DNA from 4 places in the Paenibacillus aurantius genome. Region 1 is predicted to be linked to each of the others. Evidence: predicted binding sites of a transcription regulator. Region 1 holds the regulator's gene; each other region holds the start of a gene.

Evidence for each region. Region 1 encodes Rex, which represses fermentation and respiration genes when NADH is low (regulators of the CRP and FNR family bind a similar motif). Its sites were predicted from a motif close to TTGTGAAATATTTCACAA; they were not measured.
Region 2: the regulator Rex is predicted to act here: its motif matches at 1,115-1,132, upstream of MJA45_RS04925 (DoxX family membrane protein).
Region 3: the regulator Rex is predicted to act here: its motif matches at 1,128-1,145, upstream of MJA45_RS20150 (cytochrome ubiquinol oxidase subunit I).
Region 4: the regulator Rex is predicted to act here: its motif matches at 2,551-2,568, upstream of hcp (hydroxylamine reductase).

The regions. Positions count from the first base shown of each region.
Region 1 covers NZ_CP130318.1:3,700,769-3,706,082, reverse strand. The annotation lists gene dinG (ATP-dependent DNA helicase DinG) at 1-1,622, shown strand, start outside; gene MJA45_RS16585 (redox-sensing transcriptional repressor Rex) at 1,619-2,239, shown strand; gene MJA45_RS16580 (DUF47 domain-containing protein) at 2,316-2,936, opposite strand; gene MJA45_RS16575 (amidohydrolase) at 3,111-4,415, shown strand; gene MJA45_RS16570 (cell wall elongation regulator TseB-like domain-containing protein) at 4,455-4,946, shown strand; gene MJA45_RS16565 (hypothetical protein) at 5,103-5,314, shown strand, end outside.
Region 2 covers NZ_CP130318.1:1,016,062-1,021,375, forward strand. The annotation lists gene nagA (N-acetylglucosamine-6-phosphate deacetylase) at 1-215, opposite strand, end outside; gene nagB (glucosamine-6-phosphate deaminase) at 212-937, opposite strand; gene MJA45_RS04925 (DoxX family membrane protein) at 1,259-1,804, shown strand; gene MJA45_RS04930 (L-lactate dehydrogenase) at 1,966-2,898, shown strand; gene MJA45_RS04935 (site-2 protease family protein) at 3,027-4,169, shown strand; gene MJA45_RS04940 (hypothetical protein) at 4,352-4,903, shown strand; gene MJA45_RS04945 (S16 family serine protease) at 5,028-5,314, opposite strand, start outside.
Region 3 covers NZ_CP130318.1:4,434,882-4,440,195, forward strand. The annotation lists gene MJA45_RS20135 (LacI family DNA-binding transcriptional regulator) at 1-24, shown strand, start outside; partial or broken gene MJA45_RS20140 (glycosyl hydrolase family 95 catalytic domain-containing protein) at 106-723, opposite strand; gene MJA45_RS20145 (hypothetical protein) at 618-881, opposite strand; gene MJA45_RS20150 (cytochrome ubiquinol oxidase subunit I) at 1,262-2,596, shown strand; gene MJA45_RS20155 (cytochrome d ubiquinol oxidase subunit II) at 2,600-3,622, shown strand; gene cydS (cytochrome bd oxidase small subunit CydS family protein) at 3,629-3,736, shown strand; gene MJA45_RS20160 (Gfo/Idh/MocA family protein) at 3,870-4,955, opposite strand; gene MJA45_RS20165 (AraC family transcriptional regulator) at 5,085-5,314, shown strand, end outside.
Region 4 covers NZ_CP130318.1:6,255,247-6,260,560, forward strand. The annotation lists gene MJA45_RS28335 (catalase) at 1-1,066, shown strand, start outside; gene MJA45_RS28340 (MFS transporter) at 1,113-2,411, opposite strand; gene hcp (hydroxylamine reductase) at 2,628-3,923, shown strand; gene MJA45_RS28350 (DUF421 domain-containing protein) at 4,059-4,769, shown strand; gene MJA45_RS28355 (TetR/AcrR family transcriptional regulator) at 4,797-5,314, opposite strand, start outside.

The sequences.
Region 1 (5,314 bases):
GTCTCAACCGGAGCTGCCCATGGTTCAAGAAATGCTACTATCACCGCGCCCGCAATGAAGCCCAGACCGCGGATGTCGTGATCACCAATCACTCCATGCTCTTCACGGATATCAAAGCGGAGAACCGGCTGCTGCCTGCCTATAAGCACCTGGTGATCGACGAGGCCCATCATTTTGAAGAGGTGGCGAGCAAGCATCTGGGGCTGGACGTCCAATACCTATCGATCCTGAACACCATCTCCTGGCTGTTCAAAGACAGCAAGATGGGCCAGCTTCCGATGCTGAGAGCCAAAATCAGCCGTTCGGACGATTTGTTCCAGGAAACGGCGGCCCGCTGGTGCGAAACGATCGATTCCTTCTATCCGAAATTAATGGAGATTAAGGAGCAATGGGAGGAGCTTGCTTCGTTATTCTATGACGTGCTGGCCGCTAATAGTGACGGGCAGGCGGGAGAGGCGGGTCAGCTGGTCTACCGGGTAAAGGACGAGGCTCTTCCTTCCCAGTGGGGCACGCTGGTCGCCATGGAAGAGAGCCTATTTGACTCCCTCAGCTCGGTTCTTCGTCAATTGGACAAGCTTCTGGCCGATGTGAAAGAAGTTCAGGAGGTTGTGGATGCCCAGAGCCTCGTTACAGACCTGGGGGGCACAGTGAAGGAGCTGTACCGCCATCGGGACGCCCTCCGTTTCTTTATGAAACGGTCGGATCCGGACTACGTCTACTGGATGGAAGCCGGCACTTATTACAAGATGAAATCGCTCCAGCTGGTCAGCGTCCCCGTGAGCGTGTCCCGTATGCTGCAGGAGCATTTCTTCGAGGCCAAGGACAGCGTGATAATGACCTCCGCTACCCTGTCGGTGGATAAGAAGTTTGACTATACCGCCGATCAGTTCGGCTTGAATGGGGAAAAAGCCAAGGAAAAGCTCCGTACGGTCTTGCTTCCTTCTCCGTTCAATTACCGCAAGCAGGCTCTGGTCTGCGTTCCCCGGGACTTCCCGGGGGTAAAAGGGCCTGGAGGAGAAGGACTTTTCCTTGAGAAGCTTGTCCAATCGCTAGCCGATGTCGCCCGTACTACCCAAGGCCGCATGCTCGTGCTCTTCACCTCCTACCGGATGCTTAAACAGGTACATGCGGAGCTGAGGGAGCGGCTGCTGCCCGAAGGGATCCAAGTGCTGGGTCAAGGCATTGACAGCGGGAACCGGAGCAAGCTGACCAAGCTCTTTCAAACCGGGGGGCCGAGTGTCCTGCTCGGCACAAGCAGCTTCTGGGAAGGCGTTGATATTCCGGGAGAAGCCCTGACGTGCCTGGCGATCGTTCGTCTGCCGTTTCAGCCTCCTACTCATCCGGTCGTGGAAGCAAAATGCGACCAGATCAAGAAGAACAACCAGAACCCGTTCATGAAGCTGTCGGTTCCTCAAGCCGTCATCCGGTTCAAGCAGGGGTTCGGTCGGTTGGTGCGAACGGCTCAGGATAAAGGAATCGTTATTTTATATGATACCCGGGTGATCGACACCCAGTATGGCAAATACTTTCTTTATTCGCTGCCCGGACCCAAGATTGAGAGCATGACCTCTGCCCAAATGGCGCCGCGGATCAAGGAATGGATGGAGGGGGAGCCGGTATGAAAACCATGAAAATATCCGAGGCCGTCGTCAGGCGGCTTCCCATATATTTGCGTTACTTAAATGAGCTGAGGATGAAGGATGTCCAGACGGTTTCCTCCCAGGATTTGGGGCATAAGCTGGATCTGAATCCGGCCCAAATCCGAAAGGACCTTGCTTATTTCGGAGAGTTCGGGAAGAAGGGCATCGGGTACGACGTCGGATACCTGATTGAGAAGATCCGGCAGATTCTTAAGCTGGATCAGTATATTAACGTTGCCTTGGTCGGAGCCGGTAATCTGGGCCGGGCCTTGAGCAACTATAACGCCTATCTGAAGGACAACATGAAGATCGTCGCCGTGTTCGACTCCATGCCCGACAAAATCGGACAGCAAATCAACAACCTGACGGTAAAACCGATGTCCGAGCTCGTGGAAACGATTCAGGCTAACAAAGTTCGGATAGGCATCATCACCGTGCCGGCGTCGGAAGCCCAGAAGGTGGCGGATGATTTTGTGAAATCCGGAGTGGAGGCTATCCTTAACTTTGCGCCCATCATTATTCGGGTGCCGGCCGAAATCCGGGTGCATTACGCTGATTTTACCACCGAGCTGCAGAGCTTGGCTTACTATTTGGATTAAGCCGGTTTATCGGCCAATAAAATAAACGGAGCACCGGTTACCCGGGCTCCGTTTTCTATAGTAAGGAATTTTAAGTTTATGCGTAGCGGAGAACGATGCTTTCCAGAATATTGGCGACGTCCTCACAGGCGTCGGTTGTGTCTTCCAGACGCTCGTAGGTTTCCTTGATCTTAAAGTCGGTATAGGGATCCTTCTGGGCGGTGAAAATGGCCCGGATGCCTTCGCGCATCAGCTTGTCCGCTTCATTTTCGAGCGAGTTGATCTGGAGGGTATGCTCTGTAATCTGCATGTATTTCTTCTTGGAGAGGAGCTTAAAGGCGTCCAGAATATGCTGACAGGACGAGACGATAATGGCCGAGAATTCCTTCATATAAGAGTCCGACTGCTCGATGTTCAGGTAATCGAACCGGGCGATGGTGGCCTCGATGCCATCCAGCACGTCATCCATGGTCATGGCCAATTCCATAATGTCCTCTCGGTCAATGGGGGTGATGAACACTTTGTTTAAGCCTTTGTAAATCTGGTGGGTGATGGCGTCTCCCTTGTGCTCCAGATCCTTAAGCTTGTCGTAGTACGTTGCGGGCGGCTTGTCGCCATTCATGGCTTGACGGAACAGATGGGCGGCTTCCAATGTATTTTGGGCTGCATCGATCAGCAGCATGAAGAAGTCGGTTTCTCCCTTTTTGCTTGTAAACATTCCAAGTTACCCCCTAATTATGGTCCTGCCGATTAGTTTGTTCATAAATTTTAAAATAGCATACATGTCCTTCCGAATGCAATGTTCGGGTGCCGGAAAGGGGATCTTTTCTTGATTTTGCGAAGGTGAAGAGGTACATTAAAAAAGTGCTGGAATCCAGAACGGAAAGGAAAGGTGCAAGTGAGCAAAACTTTGGTCAAAAACGGCCTGTTCCTGACAGCGGATGAAACTTGTCCGTTAATCGAGGGTTACATGGAAATAGATGGGGACACCATCTCCTACATAGGTAAGGATGCCCCGGCGGAGGGAGCCGATTACGGGGAAATAGTGGACGGACGCAACCGACTCTACATGCCGGGGCTGGTAAATACGCACGGCCATGCGGCGATGTCTTTGTTGAGGGGCGTGGGAGACGATCTTGCGCTGCAAGTTTGGCTGCAGGAAAAAATGTGGCCGAACGAAGCGCGGTTTACCTCCAAGGACGTCAAATGGGGAACCCTTCTATCCCAATTGGAGATGGTAAAGGGCGGTACTACCTCCTTCGTTGATATGTACGACCACATGAACGAAGTGGCCCAGGCGGTGGAGCTTTCCGGAATGAGAGGCGTCCTGACACGGGGAGTGATCGGACTATGCCCTCCTGAGGTTCAGCAGGCCAAGCTCGCCGAAGCGAAGCAGTTCGCACGGGATTGGCATGGCAAGGCGGAGGGACGGATTACCACAATGATGGCCCCCCATGCTCCCTACACCTGTCCGCCTGACTATATAGAGAAGATTGTCGACGCCGCGCACGAGCTGGATCTGCCGCTTCATACCCATATGTCCGAAACGGCGCGGGAAGTGGCAGAGAACGAGAGCGAGTACGGGCTTCGTCCCGTTGCTCATCTGGAGAAGCTTGGAGTGTTCTCGCGTCCCTGTCTGGTGGCCCATGGCGTTCATCTGAACGATGAAGAAATTGGGGTGCTGGCAAAATACGACGTCCGGGTTTCCCACAATCCCGGAAGCAATCTGAAGCTGGCGAGCGGGGTGGCCCGCGTTCCCGATCTGCTGGCCCGCGGGGTTAAAGTCTCCCTCGGCACGGACGGAGCGGCGAGCAACAATAACCTCGATATGTTCGAAGAGATGCGCCTGGCCGCCCTGATCCACAAAGGGGTTTCCGGCGATCCGACAGCGGTACCTGCTGCGATTGCCTTGCAGCTCGGCACCACCATGGGGGCCGAATCGATTTGGCTCCAGAAGGTGGGAAGCTTGGCCGCAGGCATGAAGGCCGATTTTATTGCTCTAGATCTGGATCAGCCGCATTTCCTGCCCGCCTCCAATTATTTGTCCCATGTGATTTACTCGGCTTCCGCCAAGGATGTGACCGACGTATGGGTGGACGGAAAGCAGCTGGTCCGCAAAGGGAAGTGCCTGACGCTGGATGAAGAAAAAATCAAAGCCGAGTTCAAGAGCCGGTACAGCCGGTTAATGGAAGGATAAGAATAGTATAGTGGAATAGCAGCCTGACGGAGGTGAATCGTGCGGAGGAAATGGAGAATAGCGGCTGCCCTGTCCCTGCTAGTCCTGCTGCTGGGGATCGCCGGTTACCGTTTCTACACGATAATCCAATCGGATACGTGGAAGGAAGAGGATACCGCGATCCAGAAGGCGAAGGAGAAGGCGGGCTTGGTTACTACTGATAAGGTAGAGCCTTTTGTGGGGGATCGCCCGTACATGATCGTGAGCGGGGATAACGCGGAAGGAAAGAAGCTCATAGTCTGGGTAAGCGAGACCGAGGTTCACTCGGAGCTGGCGGACAACGGGATGGCACGGGAAGCAGCCAGACAGAAGGTTCTTCAAACCAAGCCGGAGGCCGAAATTATGCGGATCACGCCCGGGAAATTGGAGAACACGTACTGCTGGCAGGTGTTTTATAAGGCTGAGAAAGATGGAAAGAAGCGGCTCTATTACGATTACTACCAGTTTAAGGATGGAAGTTTACTAGACACCTGGACGCTAAGTCTGCAATAAATCAGCCAAAAACCCCGGAATCTTCCGGGGTTTTCCTATAAATTCACAAATCAGTCAAGCAATTTGCTATCATTTGTGCTATACTACTTGTATATCATTTTTTGAATAGAAAGGCGGACGATAATGAAGTTGCGAATATTGCCGATGTTGGTAGCTGTGTTAACTTCCACTGTGATTCTGTTTGGCGGCTGGTTTGTCTACAGAAGTTATGCCATGGAAAACCCGCTTGCCCAGATCGTCAACCGCGCCCAGGGCGTGGAGCAGGTTAAGTCCGATTTTAGCAAAGATTCCGTAACGGTTCACTTGAAATTGTCTCAGGATGCGAGCTTACGGGATATATACCGGCAAATTACCACCGATGGAGCTTC
Region 2 (5,314 bases), 2.7 Mb from region 1:
CCGTGGATGTGAACATCGATAAAGCCGGGAAGAATCCAGCCGCCTTCGGCATCCAGCTCTTCTACTCCTGCGGGAACGCCGCGTTCCGCTGCTCCGCCCTTTGGTGCGAGCCAGCTGATCTTGCCGTCCTCGACCAGCAGTTCTCCTTCTTGGCTTACCCCCTGATCCGTAACTATCGAGGCGTTACGGATTAGGAGACTTCGTTTCTCTGTCATGCAAAAAGCCTCCCCGCTTCGGAATCCAGCATGACGACCAGGCTCGGATGCACCTGCAGAAGAGAAGCAGGGCAGTCCGTCGTGATCGGGCCGGTTAACGCGCGGTGAACGATTTCGGCTTTATCCGCTCCTCTTACGACCAGCAGGATCGTCTTGGCCTTCATGATCGTCGCGATTCCCATCGTGACGGCACTGGTAGGCACTTCTTCTAGAGAAGGGAAGAAGCGTGCGTTCGCCCGGCGCGTGTCTTCCTTTAATTCTACCACGTGGGTCCCGCTCCTTAAAGACTTGTCGGGCTCGTTGAAGCCGATGTGCCCGTTATGGCCGAGGCCGAGCAGCTGAATATCCGTCTGGTAATCTTCCATCAGCTCGTCATAGCGGCGGCATTCCTCGTCCAGCGATTCCGCATTGCCGTCCGGGATGTGTCGGTGGGACTCCGGCATGTCGATGCGGCTGAACAGCTTTTCTTCCATAAAGCGAAGGTAGCTCTCCGGATGATGGTGCGGCAGCCCGACATATTCATCCAGATTGAACGAATACGCACGGGCGAAGCTTACGCGTCCGGCGCTGTGCCACTCGGCCAGCTTGTCGTAAATGCCGATCGGGGTGGAGCCGGTCGCGAGGCCGAACACCGAAGCGGGCTTGACCCGAAGCTGGCTGGCAAACAGGCCAGCGGCGGCCTCGTTCAAATCGTCGTTCGTACGGAAAATATGAAGGTTCATGGGGCATTCCTCTTCCTGTCATAAGGTAATGAGTTCTTCCTTCCACTTTATAAGAAGCGGTTGGAATCGTCAACTAAAATGATTGATACAATCATAATTATGATTTTTTTAATCTTTTTGAATGAGTGTTTGGCATCAAAGGGGAGACTTCAACCTATTTTTTACATTGGAGGTATTTTGTGATTTTTATCACATACTGAAAGGCAGCCAGGGTGTAAAGTAAAGACATGGAAGAGGTTAACGGATCGACCGGAACGAGGAAGCACCGAAAGGCAGCCGCTCCGTCGACCTCCACAAGAACCCCAAAGGGAGAGGATCATCATGATGAAATGGTTGAGGGAAAATGCTTATGCGGCCGCCGCTTTGTTCGTTCTTCGGGTTTATGTAGGCTGGCAGTGGCTGGAGGCCGGGTGGCACAAGCTGACGGGAGCGAATGCTTTTGACGCGGGAGGGTTCATCAAAGGGGCCATCGCCAAGCCGATTATCGATAAGGCGACCAACGAAGCGGTCTACCCGACCTTCACGGCGTTCCTTGAACACGTGGCCCTGCCGAATGTGAAGCTGTTCAATGTCCTGATTCCGTTAGGGGAATTCTGCGTCGGCCTCGGCTTGATTCTCGGCTGTCTGACGACCACCGCTGCTTTCTTCGGTCTCTTCATGAACTTCATGTTCGTCTTTGCGGGGACGGTCAGCACCAACCCGTGGCTGATTCTTCTCGGCGGCGTCATCTTCATGGCCGGTGCCAATGCAGGGAAATTCGGAGCCGACTTCTATGTCCTTCCTTACCTTCGCAAAATGCTCCAACGGCTGACGCACCGTGGAGGGGACGGAACGGCGCTCACCGGCAAACGGCATGCTCACGCTTAACAGACTAACGGTTACTTGCCTCCCGCAAAATCTATAGAAGCCTTGCAATCGGTACAGGAGGTCCAGCGCCACGCTGGACTTCTTCTGTTTGGGCCGGCGTTGCATAACGGTTTCGGGCTGGGCTACACTAACAGGGAGGAAAATTATGGGGAGGGGATTTCATGGAGAAGACGGATGGAAAGAAAACAAGAGTCGTCGTGATCGGAACAGGGGCGGTAGGGTCAACCACGGCCTATACCCTGCTGCTCCGGGAGCGCATGACCGAGCTGGTGCTCATCGACTACAACGCGGAAAAGGCTCTGGGCGACGCCCTGGACATGAACCACGGGCTGCCTTTTACGGGACGCACCAAGGTCTGGTCCGGCGATTACCCCGACTGTGCGGGTGCGGATATTATTATCATTTGCGCGGGGGTGGGACAGAAGCCGGGAGAGAGCCGGCTCGATCTGCTTAAGCGGAATACGGCGATTTTCGACGGCATCATCGAGCAGGTAACCCGCTACAACTCGACCGGTATTCTGCTCATTGCGACCAACCCGGTCGACATTCTGAGCTACTACTCCTTCCGGAAATCCGGCTGGCCGGCCAACCGGGTCATCGGCTCCGGAACGCTGCTCGACAGCGCCAGGTTCCGTTACCTGATCGGCCAAACGCTCAACATGGATCCCCGCAGCATTCACGCCTCCATTGTAGGCGAGCACGGGGATACCGAGGTGCCGCTGTGGAGCCTGGCCAACGCCGCAGGCCTGCCAGTGTCCTTCACGGAGGAGGAGAAGGAAGAGATTTTCCGCAACACGCGAGACGCCGCCTACCAGATTATCCAGGCGAAAGGCTCGACCTATTATGCGATCGCCCTTGCGCTGGACCGGATCTGCACGGCTATTCTGAGGGATGAGGGAGCAGTGCTGAACGTATCGACGCTGTTGAACGGGTACCAAGGCATAACGGATGTGTACCTGGGGGTTCCCTCAGTCGTAGACCGTACCGGAGTAAGGGAAGTGTTGAAGGTGCCCATGACGGAAGAGGAGGCGGCGAAGCTCGCCAAATCCGCCGCTAAGCTCCGCGAGATGATCGACAGCATCGGGAACGGCTAAGCCCGGCAAGCACCGGTAAAGCCGCAGTCAGTGTGGCGGGCGGCGGCCACCTTTTGAAACCGGCGGGGTGGTTCCTTCGTACTAAAGGCAGACAACCCTTTTAGGCTGGTGAAAGGAAGTGCTTCGTTTTGTCCAAAAGCCGCGTGAGGTCAGCTTTGCTGGCCGTTGGCGCTTTTATCGTGGCGAAATTCAAATGGGTCCTCGCCTTTCTGAAGTTCTCCAAATTCGGCGGTACCCTGATCTCCATGGGGATCAGCCTGTGGGCCTATGCTTTTCTGTATGGCTGGAAGTTTGCCGCCGCCGTCATCTATCTTATTTTTGTGCATGAAATGGGCCATGTGATAGCCGCCCGGATCAAGGGAATCAAGACCTCGCCGGCGGTATTCCTGCCCTTTGTCGGAGCCTTCATCGCTATGAAGGAACAGCCTCGGGACGCGAAGACGGAAGCCTTCCTCGCTTACGGGGGACCGCTTGCCGGCCTGCTGTCGTTCCTGCCCGCTGTGGCGCTGTACGAGTGGACGAAGGAGCCGTTCTGGATCGTGGTCGTGTTTACCGGGGCGCTCATTAACCTCTTTAACCTTCTTCCGATCTCGCCGCTTGACGGAGGCCGGATCGTTTCGGTGCTGTCGACCCGCATCTGGTTCTTCGGGCTGCTGGGACTGGGGGCGCTGCTCGTCTATTCCCCCGACCCGATGATCTTCCTGATCTTCCTCCTCGGCTTGTTCTCCTGGTGGGGAAGGGGCAAGGAAGCCACCCGGCAGGAGATTCTGGCGTATGAGCAAAAGAAGCTGAGGGAATTCCTGGACGATCTGGAGACGTGGCCGACGCTCTCTACCACCTATGAGAAGAAGGTTCAGCTCCAGGCGGCCGCGCAAGCGTCCCCTGGTCCTGCCGCGGGAGGCCGGCGCTGGTCCATCCCGCTTCTCGACGACGGGAGGAAGATTGCCGCGGCCAAGGCCGAGATTGACCGCCGGTACGCCAATGCCGCCTACGAGCTGCTGCTCAAGTGGGAATGGGCGCCGGTCCAGTACGAGGACGGGGATCTGGACCGGCCCGTTCCCTCGACGATGCTTGCCGAGGCGAGCCGGTCTGCAGCCGAGCGGCTCACTCAAGTGGAGGAGGAGCTGGCGCGCCTCTCCACCTATTACAAGTCTCCGGCCTCGACGAAGTGGAAGGTGCTCATCGCTTATCTTGCGCTTGCCGTCGTGCTGTCTTTGTTCTTCCTTTACGCGAACGACCTGTCGGAGATTCACCGGAGCAGCATCCGCTGACCATCCCCCTAAAAAAGCCGCTTGTCCACGCTTCAACGGGACAAGCGGCTTTTTGCCATGCCTTGAAATTCTTTCCCCTTACCCGGGGAGTGAGAGGGGGCACAACTGCATATAATGGAACAGATGCGTTTTCGGGGCCTATAGCGAAAGGAAACGCCAGTAAGGATAGCAAAGGTGGAGTTATGAAGAACGACGGCGGGGAAAAGCGGGCCTTGGAGAAAGCGGCCCTTAAGACCTTTCTTTCTTTGTACAACCGGAACCATCCGATTAAATACCGGCTCTTGTATTTCCAGGAGAAGCCCGATGCCGTCATTCAGGATGCGCGGGGAAATAAGCTGGGCGTCGAGATCACCCACTGCTTCTACGATTCTCATGAAGCAAGACGGGTTCTGGGGCGGCAGCACAAGGTCCGGGAAGAGGAAGAGCATGCATGGGAAACACTGGATACTTTGATTGCCGAGCTCAACAAGCTTATCCGGCGCAAGGAAGAGAAGAAGGCGCATTATGTTGATCATTATCCCATCGCTCTGTTGATCCGCAATGCTTCCCTTTCCTTCGGCATGTCGGATATTTTGAAATACCGCGAAATGCTGTGCAAGCCGGGCGGGGCTTTTACCCATGTCTGGTTTCTGTCGCGGGACGGCACGAAGGACTGGCTCCTGACGGATCTGTGTGAACCGAAACAGGCGGAGCCGGCAGGCTCCGCCGATGACAGCCAGACGACCGGCAGCTAGTGCCTTATCCGTGAGTGTTGGGCCGGCGCTAAAGAAGCTAAGGATAAGGCTCTAGTGGTTATCCGAGGTTGCCGGCTGGAGCCTGTAAGGCTCCTACTCCGCCAGTCAAGCTGCAGAGCTGGGGTCAGCCCTGGTTCTTGGACGGAATCCGGTCCAGGTAGTCGAGGGCATCCGCCACGCTTGCCACGGGCACGATTTTCATTGTGCTGTGAATCGTCTGTGCGGTCTTAAAGGCTTCCTGTTCGTTCCGGTCGGTTTCCTCGACCGCTTTCGGAACGAAGTAAAGGTCGACTCTTTGTTTGTCGGCGGTCATGATTTTCAGAGGCATTCCCCCGATTTCCCCGACCCGGCCCGCCTTGTCGATGGTTCCGGTCCCCGCCACGTAGTACCCCTTCGTCAAATCCTTACCGG
Region 3 (5,314 bases), 730 kb from region 1:
CGAAACTCATGCCGGAAGCTATAGGCCAATTAAGCAATCCCTATCCCACATGACTTAGAAAAAGAGAGCGGACAAGTCCACTCCCTTAAGGAAAGCATGGGGATATCATTGGATCAGAACCGTTTGGTTAGGAAGAAGGAAGACCTCGAGAATTTCCCCTTCCCTCCGAAAGGCAGCCGGACGGCCGTCCGGCTCGACGATCTTCCGCGATTCGGCCTGCTGCAGACGAAGCCGGCATGTCCCTTCCCCGTCGGCCGTAACGGCTGCCTGCATAAGCCGCCCCTCCTGCCATTCGATATCGACCGTATACCCGCCTCTCGCCCGCAAGCCGCGAACCGCCCCCTTCTTCCAGCTGGATGGAAGGGCAGGCAGCACATGCAGCTCTCCGCGGTGGCTTTGCAGCAGCATTTCGGCGATTCCGGCCGTTCCCCCAAAATTGCCGTCGATCTGGAAAGGAGGATGATTGTCGAACAGATTAGGCAGCGTGGAGTGACGCAGCAGCTCCTCGATGTGATGAAGGGCTTCGTCCCCCTCCAGGAGCCTCGCCCAGAAATTGATGATCCACGCCCGGCTCCAGCCGGTATGGCCTCCTCCATTTTGGAGCCTTTGCTGCAAGGTTACCTTGGCCGCGGCGGCAAGCTGCGGTGTCGAGGCCGGACTGATTCGGGTACCGGGATGAAGAGCGAACAGATGCGAAATATGCCGATGCCCGGGCTCCGCCTCCCTCCGTAAATCGGGATGTACTTAAAAATAAGATAGTACAGGATGCCTGCGATCGACAGCAGATAGAGATATTTGTTCTTGGCAAAGTCCTTTCGAATCACGCGCCAAGCCCGGCTCTTAACCGGAGAAGTGACGACGGAGCGAACGGCTCTTTCCATCAGGATCCCCCCTTTCGACTTGGATGGTTGGAGTGGAACAACTTGCTAGTGACCAATGTATCACCAAAGATAACGCTTTCACAACGCTCAGAAATTATGTGCGAGATTTATATAAGGAGTGGAAAATAGTGAAGTCCGCTGGGTGGGACCGGCCTTTCTGCTAGCTTCCGCCCATATAGGATAGGCCGTTTCTCTAATTTGGATTCCATCATTCCGTCATACAATCGCCACCGATCGATCACAATTATGTGAAAATAATCACATACCTTGCGATATAATGAAGACAGGAAGTTTATTCCGGTATCCTTAAGGTTAATGGTTTACGTTAGGCTTTTTTTTGCGCGCTAGATTAGAGAATCCATAAGGTTGGAGGTCGTCCTATGTTTCCGAATGATCCCGTGCTTTTCAGCCGTATCCTGACGGCGCTGACGCTAGGCTTTCACATCATCTTCGCGACGATCGGGGTCGGCGTTCCGCTGATGATTGCCCTGGCCGAATGGACCGGCATCCGCCGGAAGGATCCCCACTATTTCCTGCTCGCCCGGCGGTGGGCGCGCGGCTTCGTCATTACCGTTGCCGTCGGGGTAGTGACCGGAACGAGCATCGGCGTTCAGCTCAGCCTGCTTTGGCCCAGCTTCATGCGGGTCGCTGGTCAAGCTATCTCCCTGCCGCTGTTTATGGAGACCTTCGCCTTCTTCTTCGAAGCCATCTTTCTCGGCATCTACCTGTACACCTGGGACCGGTTCCGCTCCAGGTATACCCATTTTCTGCTCGTCATACCGGTCGTGATCGGATCTTCCTTCTCCGCCGTTTTCATTACGATGGTCAATGCGTTTATGAATACCCCTCAAGGATTTACCCTTGAGGGAAACCGGATTACCGATATCGATCCGATCAAGGCCATGTTTAATCCGGCCACACCGACCGAGGTTTCCCATGTACTCACTTCAGCGTACATGACCTGCGCCTTCGTTCTGGCTGCGATCGCCGCCTTCTCGCTTCTGAAGAAACGGACGCACGTCTACTATTATAAAGCCCTCAAACTGACGATGACGGCGGCTCTTGTCTTCTCGCTCGCCACCGCTTTGGTTGGCGATCTGTCGGGCAAATTCCTGGCCAAGTACCAGCCCGAGAAGCTGGCGGCGGCCGAATGGCATTTTGAAACGCAGACGCATGCGCCTCTTATATTGGGCGGCTTTCTCGATGAGAACAACGAGGTCCGTTTCGGCATCAAAATCCCCTACGCCTTAAGCATACTCGCTCATGGAACTCCCGGCAGCGAGGTGAAGGGGCTGAATGAAATTCCCGAGGACGAACGTCCCCCGCTCTTCGTTCATTACTTGTTTGACGGGATGGTTTCCATTGGCATTCTGCTCATTGTCGTCTCCGGCTGGTACTGGCTCGCCGTCTGGCGCAAGCGCGGGAATCCCCACAACCGGCTGCTCCTGAGGCTGATAGCGGCCGGCGGTCCGCTTTCCCTGCTCGCCATTGAATTCGGCTGGATCTACGCCGAAATCGGGCGGCAGCCCTGGATTCTTCGCGGCTATATGAAAACGGCGGAGGGAGCCACCACCTCGGAGCATGTAGGCCTTATGCTGGTGCTGTTCCTGCTGCTGTACGCCCTTCTCGCCTTCACCTGCACCAAGGTGCTCGGCCGCTTGTTCCGCAACAAACCGGCCGAGCAGGAGCTCGCCGACATGGAAAGGAGCGAATAACCGATGAGCTACGAACTGCTGGGCATTACGGTGCTTTGGATTTTTCTGTACGGGTATGTCATTGTGGCCTCTATCGATTTTGGGGCGGGCTTCTTCAGCTACTACAGTGTCCTCACCGGCAAAAGGCATCTCATCCAGGGCATCATCGAGCGTTACCTTTCCCCCGTCTGGGAAGTGACGAACGTCTTCCTCGTCTTCTTCTTCGTGGGGCTGGTCGGCTTCTTCCCGGATTCAGCCTATTATTTTGGAACGGCCCTGCTCATTCCGGGCAGCATCGCCGTGATCCTGCTCGCTATCCGCGGCTCGTACTATGCCTTCGGCAACTACGGCAGCAAGGACAGCAGGCTGTATCTGCTTCTGTACGGAGCAAGCGGCCTCCTCATCCCGGCAGCCCTTTCCACGGTGCTTACCATATCCGAAGGCGGCTTCATCGAAGTGACCGGCGGCAAGGTTCACTTCCTGTACGGCGAGCTGTTCCGCAGCCCTTATTCCTGGGCCGTCGTCCTTCTGGCGCTGGTCAGCGTGCTGTACATCTCGGCTGCGTTCCTCGCCTTCTATGCGAACCGCGCCGGCGATCGCCCCGCCCTGAGGATAGTGCGGCGATATGCGCTCGCTTGGAGCGGCCCGACGATTCTCGCTTCCCTGCTGGTGTTCTTCGCGATTGATCACCACAATCCGGTCCACTTCAACCGGATGGTTGACCTGAGCTGGATGTTCGTGCTTTCGTTCCTGTTCTTCCTCATAGGGCTGTACCTGATTTGGCGGAACCGGCATTACGGCCTTGCCTTTCTCTGCGTCATGCTGCAGTTCGCTTTTGCCTTCTTCGGCTACGGGGCGGCTCACCTGCCCTACATTCTGTACCCTTATGTTCAGCTGTACGACAGCTTTACGAGCGAAACGATGGCCATCGCCCTGATCGTTGCTTTTGTGGCGGGCCTGCTCCTTCTGATTCCGTCGCTCTACCTGCTTATGCGCCTGTTCCTCTTCGACAGCCGGTATGTGCAAGGAACAAATAAGAAAGGATGACGTCCCATGGAGCATTTTCTGATTATGATCGCCCCGCCCCTTATCGTCGTCTTCTCGATCGCCGTCCTGTTCTTCTTGACGGGCCGCCGGAAGAGCGACAACGGCTCCCGCTAAAGGATCGCCTGAACCGGCGGGCCGGCCGGTGCCATGAAGAGTGGAACCCTCCCGCTCTCACAACGAACAAAAAAGGCAGCCTCCTCGTCATACCAGATGACGAAGGGCTGCCTTTGATTAGTTGGTCCTACAATTAGCTGAAGTATACGGCCTTGCCGGTACGGCTGGACTCGTAAATGGCTTCGAGAATTTCGGAAACGACCAGAGCCTGCTCCGGAAGAACAACCGGATCGGTGTCGTTCAGAATCGCTTCGATCCACAGACGGGCTTCCAGGTCGGCATCGCTCTCGGTTTTGCCGCTGTAGAAGGCTACTCCGCCGGACTTCAGGTTCACTTCACGGGAATACAGACGGCTGTGCTCTTCCCCGTTGAAGCGCAGGGAGTTGTTCTCCATGTCCGCGCCGCCTTCGGTTCCGCAAAGCGTAACCTTGGCTTCTTTCACATCGAGGGTGTTCAGGGCCCAGGAGGATTCGAGGATAATGGTCGCCCCGTTCTCCATGGTGATCATACCGAAAGCGGAATCCTCAACCGTAAACTTCTTCGGATCCCAAGGACCCCAAGCGTTGGCCGCGTTCTCGCGCTGGGACAGCTTATGGTAGGAGGTTCCCAGAACGACCTTCGGCTTGTAGTTGTCAACCATCCACAAAGCCAGGTCAAGGGCATGGGTTCCGATGTCGATGAGCGGACCTCCGCCCTGCTTCTCTTCATCGAGGAATACGCCCCAGGTCGGAACGGCGCGGCGGCGGATGGCGTGAGCCTTGGCGAAGTAAATTTCACCCAGGTCTCCGCTTTCGCAAACCTTCTTAAGATGCTGGGAATCATTACGGAAGCGGTTGTTGTAGCCGATCGTCAGCTTCTTGCCGGAGCGCTTGGCTGCTTCGAGCATGCGGCGGGCGTCGGCAGCCGTTTTGGCCATCGGCTTCTCACACATAACATGCTTGTCGGATTCCAGGGCGGCGATGGAGATCTCGGCATGGGAATCGTTCGGCGTACAAACGTGAACGACATCAATGGATTTGTCCTGCAGAAGCTCTTTGTAGTCTTCGTACACTTTAGCGCCTTCTGCACCATATTTCTCTGCAGCAGCTTGAGCTTTTTCTACGATGATATCGCAGAAAGCAACGAGCTCGATATTGTCCAATTTGGACAAGCTCGGCATGTGCTTTCCATTGGCGATGCCTCCGCAGCCAATGATTGCGATTTTAAGCTTCTTCGACATGGAATAAATCCTCCTTTGAATTATGGAGCAAATGATACTAGAATATAGTATAGACCTACGTATTCCAAAAGGAAATGTTTATTCTGGTTGTCCTTGTATGTAATTTTGGCATTTGGGAGGAAGCCTTCCGTGGAATTCTTCAATGAGAACATTCAATATGAAAACCCTTTATTGTCCCTCAAAATATTCGAAGCTCACCGGCACCGGGAAGAGCAGCTCGGACGCTGGCATTATCATAAAGAGCTGGAGTTTTACGCCGTTCAGGAAGGCCATATCGAGGTCCATGTCGAGGACGAATTCTATCAGCTGAAGCCGGGCGAGCTGGCTCTGGTCGGCTCCTCGCAGCTTCACCGGGACCG
Region 4 (5,314 bases), 2.6 Mb from region 1:
GGAAAGAATGTTCGACTTCGTCTCCAACAGTCCCGAAGCTACGCATATGATTACCTTTGTCTTCTCCCCCTGGGGGATTCCCGCCAATTACCGGCAGATGCAGGGGTCGGGGGTCAATACTTACAAATGGGTCAACCAGGAAGGCGAGGCTGTCTTGGTCAAGTATCATTGGGAGCCTCTGAAGCAGGGCATTAAGAACCTCACCCAGAAAGAGGCAAGCGCCATCCAAGCCAAAACGATAAGCCATGCGACCCAGGACTTATACGAAGCCATTGAGCGGGGCGATTACCCCGAGTGGGAGCTTTGTGTGCAGATCATGAGCGACGACGAGCATCCGGAATTGGATTTTGACCCTCTGGACCCGACCAAGCTCTGGGACCACGAGCGGTTTCCTTTCCTTCCGGTAGGCAAAATGGTGCTGGACCAAAACCCGGAAAACTACTTTGCCGAGGTCGAGCAGGCTGCCTTTGGGACGGGGGTATTGGTCGACGGCCTGGATTTCTCCGATGACAAGCTGCTGCAGGGAAGAACCTTCTCCTATTCGGATACCCAGCGATACCGGGTAGGAACGAATTACTTGCAGCTTCCGATCAATGCTCCGAAAACGCGGGTGGCTACGAATCAAAGGGACGGCCAAATGGCCTATATGGTCGACCGGGCCCCCGATCAGAATCCGCATGTCACCTACGAGCCTTCCTCTCTAGGCGGCCTTACAGAAGCCAAGCCGGCGGGCAAAGAACACCAACCCGCCTATTCCGCCAAGCTCGTACGGGAAAAAATCAGCCGGCCCAACGACTTTAAACAGGCCGGAGAAACCTATCTCCAGTTTGAAGATTGGGAGCGGGAGGAGCTGATCTCGAACCTGGTCGACGCGCTGAAAATATGCCAACCGGTCATCCAGGAGAAAATGATCGGGTATTTTACCGAGGCCCATTCTGAGTACGGGCGAAGAGTAGCGGAAGGTCTGAAGCAGGCTCAGGTGGATTCCACCCACCTGGGTTCCGATGCGGCAAGGGATGGTGCTGAAAAAGCCGAACATTCCGGCAAAAGCACGGATGGCTACTGAATGAAAAAAGAGGCCTTAAGAGCAGATTCCGCTCTTAAGGCCTTGTTTATTTGGAAGGAACGGTTCCTTCCTCCCCACGCTCGTTCTCGTCCACCTTCTCCCGCAGCAGCAAGGCGCCGGCCAAACCTACCAGGGCGAATAGAGCCGGAATGAGAAATCCTTGGTGATACCCTGTAATCGTCCCAGAGCCCGCTAAGTGATCCAGCACACGCCCGAACAGGCTCGGCAGCAGAATCGCACTGAGGAACCCGCCGGTATTCGCGAAGCCCGAGGCGACGCCCACCTCCCGGATATCGAACGAGTCACGCACGACCGCAAACGTCAAGGCACTGGATCCGTTGCCAAATCCGATAAGCACAAACAGCAGCGTCGCCATGACGAGTGGCGGCTTCCCGCCCCACAGATAGATCGCCATCCAGCTAAGGAAGACGACCGCATGGACGATGGCGTAAGGACGCTTCATCGAAGGAAGGCGCGATGCCAGCAAGGTGGCCAGCGGCCCGCCGACGAGGGCGCCGATGAGGCCCGCCATGGCCAGCCCGCTCGCGCCCGAGCGGGACATCCCGTATACGTTCATCCCGTACGGGACAGCCCATGAGCCGATGAAGCCGACATACGTGCCGACTAATCCGAAATGGCACAGGAACGTCGCCCAGCTTTGCCGATTCCCCAGAATCCGCCTTAGCACCGTCATTACCTTGTCCCGCTTCTTCTTGACCATGGCATCCGCCGCGGCTGCCGAATGGCTGCCCGACATCTCCGGGAACCGCCGCTTGAGGTTCCATACCAATACATAGAAGAGCAATCCGCTGGTCAGGATCAAGACGATGCCCGATGTGAGGAAGGGGACCCGCCAGCCCGCCATCGCAATCCACTCCGAGAAAGGAGCCGTCGCGACGAGGAAACCGAGACTGCCGCTCACCCCGGCCAGCCCGATCAGCTTCACAAATTCCTTAGCCCGGAACCAGTTGCCTAGAATCAGCACCACATTGATCCAGATCGTCGCATCCCCAATCCCCACCAGGAGCCGCGCGATCAGCAGGATCGATTCATGTGCGGCTAAGCTGTACAACAACGTGCCGAATCCGTTCAACAAGGTCCCTAGGATAAGGAATCCATTCGGGCCATAGCGATCGGATAGTATCCCGACGGGAATCTGGAGCCCGGCATAAGCCAGAAATTGAATGCTGGCCAAGACCCCGATTGTCGCCGCCGTCACATGAAAGTCCGTCATTAATTTATCCGAGATGAGTCCCGGCGCCGTCCGCTGAATCACGATCAGGAAGTAGTCCAGCAAGATGCACGCCAGTACGACCCACCTGTAGCTGCTATTCTGTCTCTCCACTTGATGCCGCTCCCTTGTTGGTCAATCCCTTTATTATGTCACAATGGAGTGCGCAGGTGGAATGCCAAATCCTTCCCATGCCAAGCGTGTGGCGATTATCAGAACAAATTGTCCAAAGGTTATAAGAAACCCTTCCCGGGTGTGATAAGACTCACATATTATCCGATTTCTGCCCTATATAATGAGGTTCATCACGATACGGGAGATGAGACGGATATGTTCTGTTATCAATGTGAACAAACGCCTGCAGGCGGATGTAAAGTGGTGGGGGTTTGCGGAAAAGATGAGACCATTGCCAGCCTTCAGGATACGATTATCTTTGCGCTAAAAGGGATTGCCGCCTATGCCACGCATGCACGACAGCTGGGTTATACCGATCCCGAAGTAGACAAAATTACGCACGAAGCCCTCTATCTGACCTTGACCAACTCCAATTTCAACCTGCAGGAACATCTCGATATGGCCATGAAAGTTGGCTCCGCTGCAGTCAAAATTATGGATGTTCTCGATCGTGCCCATACGACTCACTTCGGAATTCCCCAGCCTGTCGTCGTTTCCCAGAATAGGATCGAAGGCAAATGTATCGTGGTAACCGGTCATAACCTATACGCCCTTGAGGAATTGCTGAAGCAAACGGAAGGCAAAGGCATTAATATATACACCCACTCGGAAATGCTTCCTGCCCACGGCTATCCGGAGTTGAAGAAGTTTAGCCATCTCAAGGGGAATATCGGCAAGGCCTGGTTTGACCAACGTCGTCTTTTCGAGCAATTCCCCGGCGCTATTCTGGCGACAACGAACTGCGTCATGCCGATTAAAGGAACCTATGCCGACCGGTTCTTCTCCTACGAGGTGGCTGGGCTCGAGGGCGTCACGAAGATCATGGGCGAAGATTTTTCCCCATTGATCGAGAAAGCTTTATCTTTGCCGGAAGCGAATGAGGAGTCCGACCAGGTCCTGACCACCGGATTCCACCACGAAACCGTCATCGGGCTGGCACCTGAAATCATTCAAGCGGTCAAAGACGGCAAAATCAAACGTTTCTTCGTCATCGCGGGCTGCGACGCGCCGGGCACGGGAGGCGAATACTACAGGGAATTGGCTACTTCCTTGCCCCCTGAAACGGTCATCCTGACGACCTCTTGCGGGAAATTCCGTTTCAACGACGTCGATTACGGAACCGTTCCGGGAACCGGTATCCCTCGCTATATCGACTTGGGCCAATGCAACAATTCCGGATCAACCGTCAAAATCGCCCTGGCGTTGGCGGATGCCTTCGGCTGCAGCGTCAATGAACTGCCGGTGAGCATTGTCCTGTCCTGGTTCGAGCAAAAAGCGGTGGCGATCCTCCTCGGCTTGTTCAGCTTGGGGATTCAAGACATCCGCATCGGACCCAAGCCGCCGGAATTCGTAAGCCAAGGCGTATTAAACGTATTGGTCGAAAAATTCGGATTGAAACTGATCGGCAACGCCCAAGAGGATATGAAGACCATGCTGGCCTTGCCGCACTAATAGGAAAATAGAGAAAGCGGTTGTCCTCGGCTTACGAGCCGGGAGCAGCCGCTTTTTCGTTGGAATAAGGATTAGATGACTTGTCCATTCTATGGATAGACTTTCCACTACGAAAATGAGGCGAATCCAACTATCATGAGCACTTTTCTGGAAATCATTTTGAGAACCATCGCCGCTTTTCTCTTAATCATGATCATAACGAAAGTAATCGGTAAACATACCATCACGCAGATGACGTATCATGACTTTGTTTCTTCTATTACGTTAGGGGCCATTACGGGCAATATAGCTTTCAACACATCGTTAAAGTCATGGAATCTTATAGCGGCCCTTATTACTTTCAGCGGAATCGCCTTCCTCGTCGCCTACATTTCCATAAAAAGCCGGAAATTAAGGAAATTCTTTTCGGGGAAACCGACGATGGTCATTGAAAACGGCAAAATTCTGGAGCAGAATTTACGAAAGTTAAAGTTTTCGCTCGATACTTTAAATCAAGAACTGAGGGAAAAAGAAATTTTTGATATCGAGGAAGTGGAGTATGCCGTTCTTGAACTGAACGGAAAGCTGTCCGTATTAAAGAAGCCGGAATTCCGGCAAATTACACTAAAAGATTTATCCATCATGAGCCCGGACAAAGCCCATTTTCCCCTTGAGTTGATTATGGATGGAGAAGTGATTGATGAAAATATTAATCAAGGCGGGCTTAGCCGGGAGTGGCTTTTCCAACAGTTGAACGAGAGAGGATTGGCCGTAAACGAAGTTTGTTACGCCGTGAAAGGAACCAACGGGGGTTTATATTTCGATCTATATCAGGATAAGATCAAGAATCCTACTGACCCGGAATAGGGATATGATTTCATGATCAAACAATGACTAGTGATCGCTTCCTAATGGAAGCCGGTCACCGTTTTTTCCTACATACTTAATGGAATGGATATGCGTCCTCGTAAGGTCGATGACTTCTTTAATAAATTCGTCCAACGATTCCTTAAAGCCATTGCTGATCCACATTAGAATCAGTCCATAAAAACCAAATGCCGTATAGCGTTTAAAATAGTCCATATTGACCGGAGTGTGGTTTAAGGTTTCAAAAATAAATTGTTCCTTATAGATCTTCAAGATGGATTGGGGAAATTCGGTATGCAGCCCCGGTAAGGTATCGTCATATTTAATAAGCTCGAAGAAATCGCGGTGTTCATAAATGTAACCAATAATAGCAAACGAAGGCGGGTTTAACTTATTCGCCTTTACCTGCTGTCCGGGGTAATAAGGTTTGCCAACGGAATCCTCCAGACCCTGGATCCTAGAAGCAAGCAAGTCTTCAGCCAATTGGATTTTATCTTGATAGTGGACGTAGAAAGTGCTCCGATTATAGGCGGCGCCATCCACGA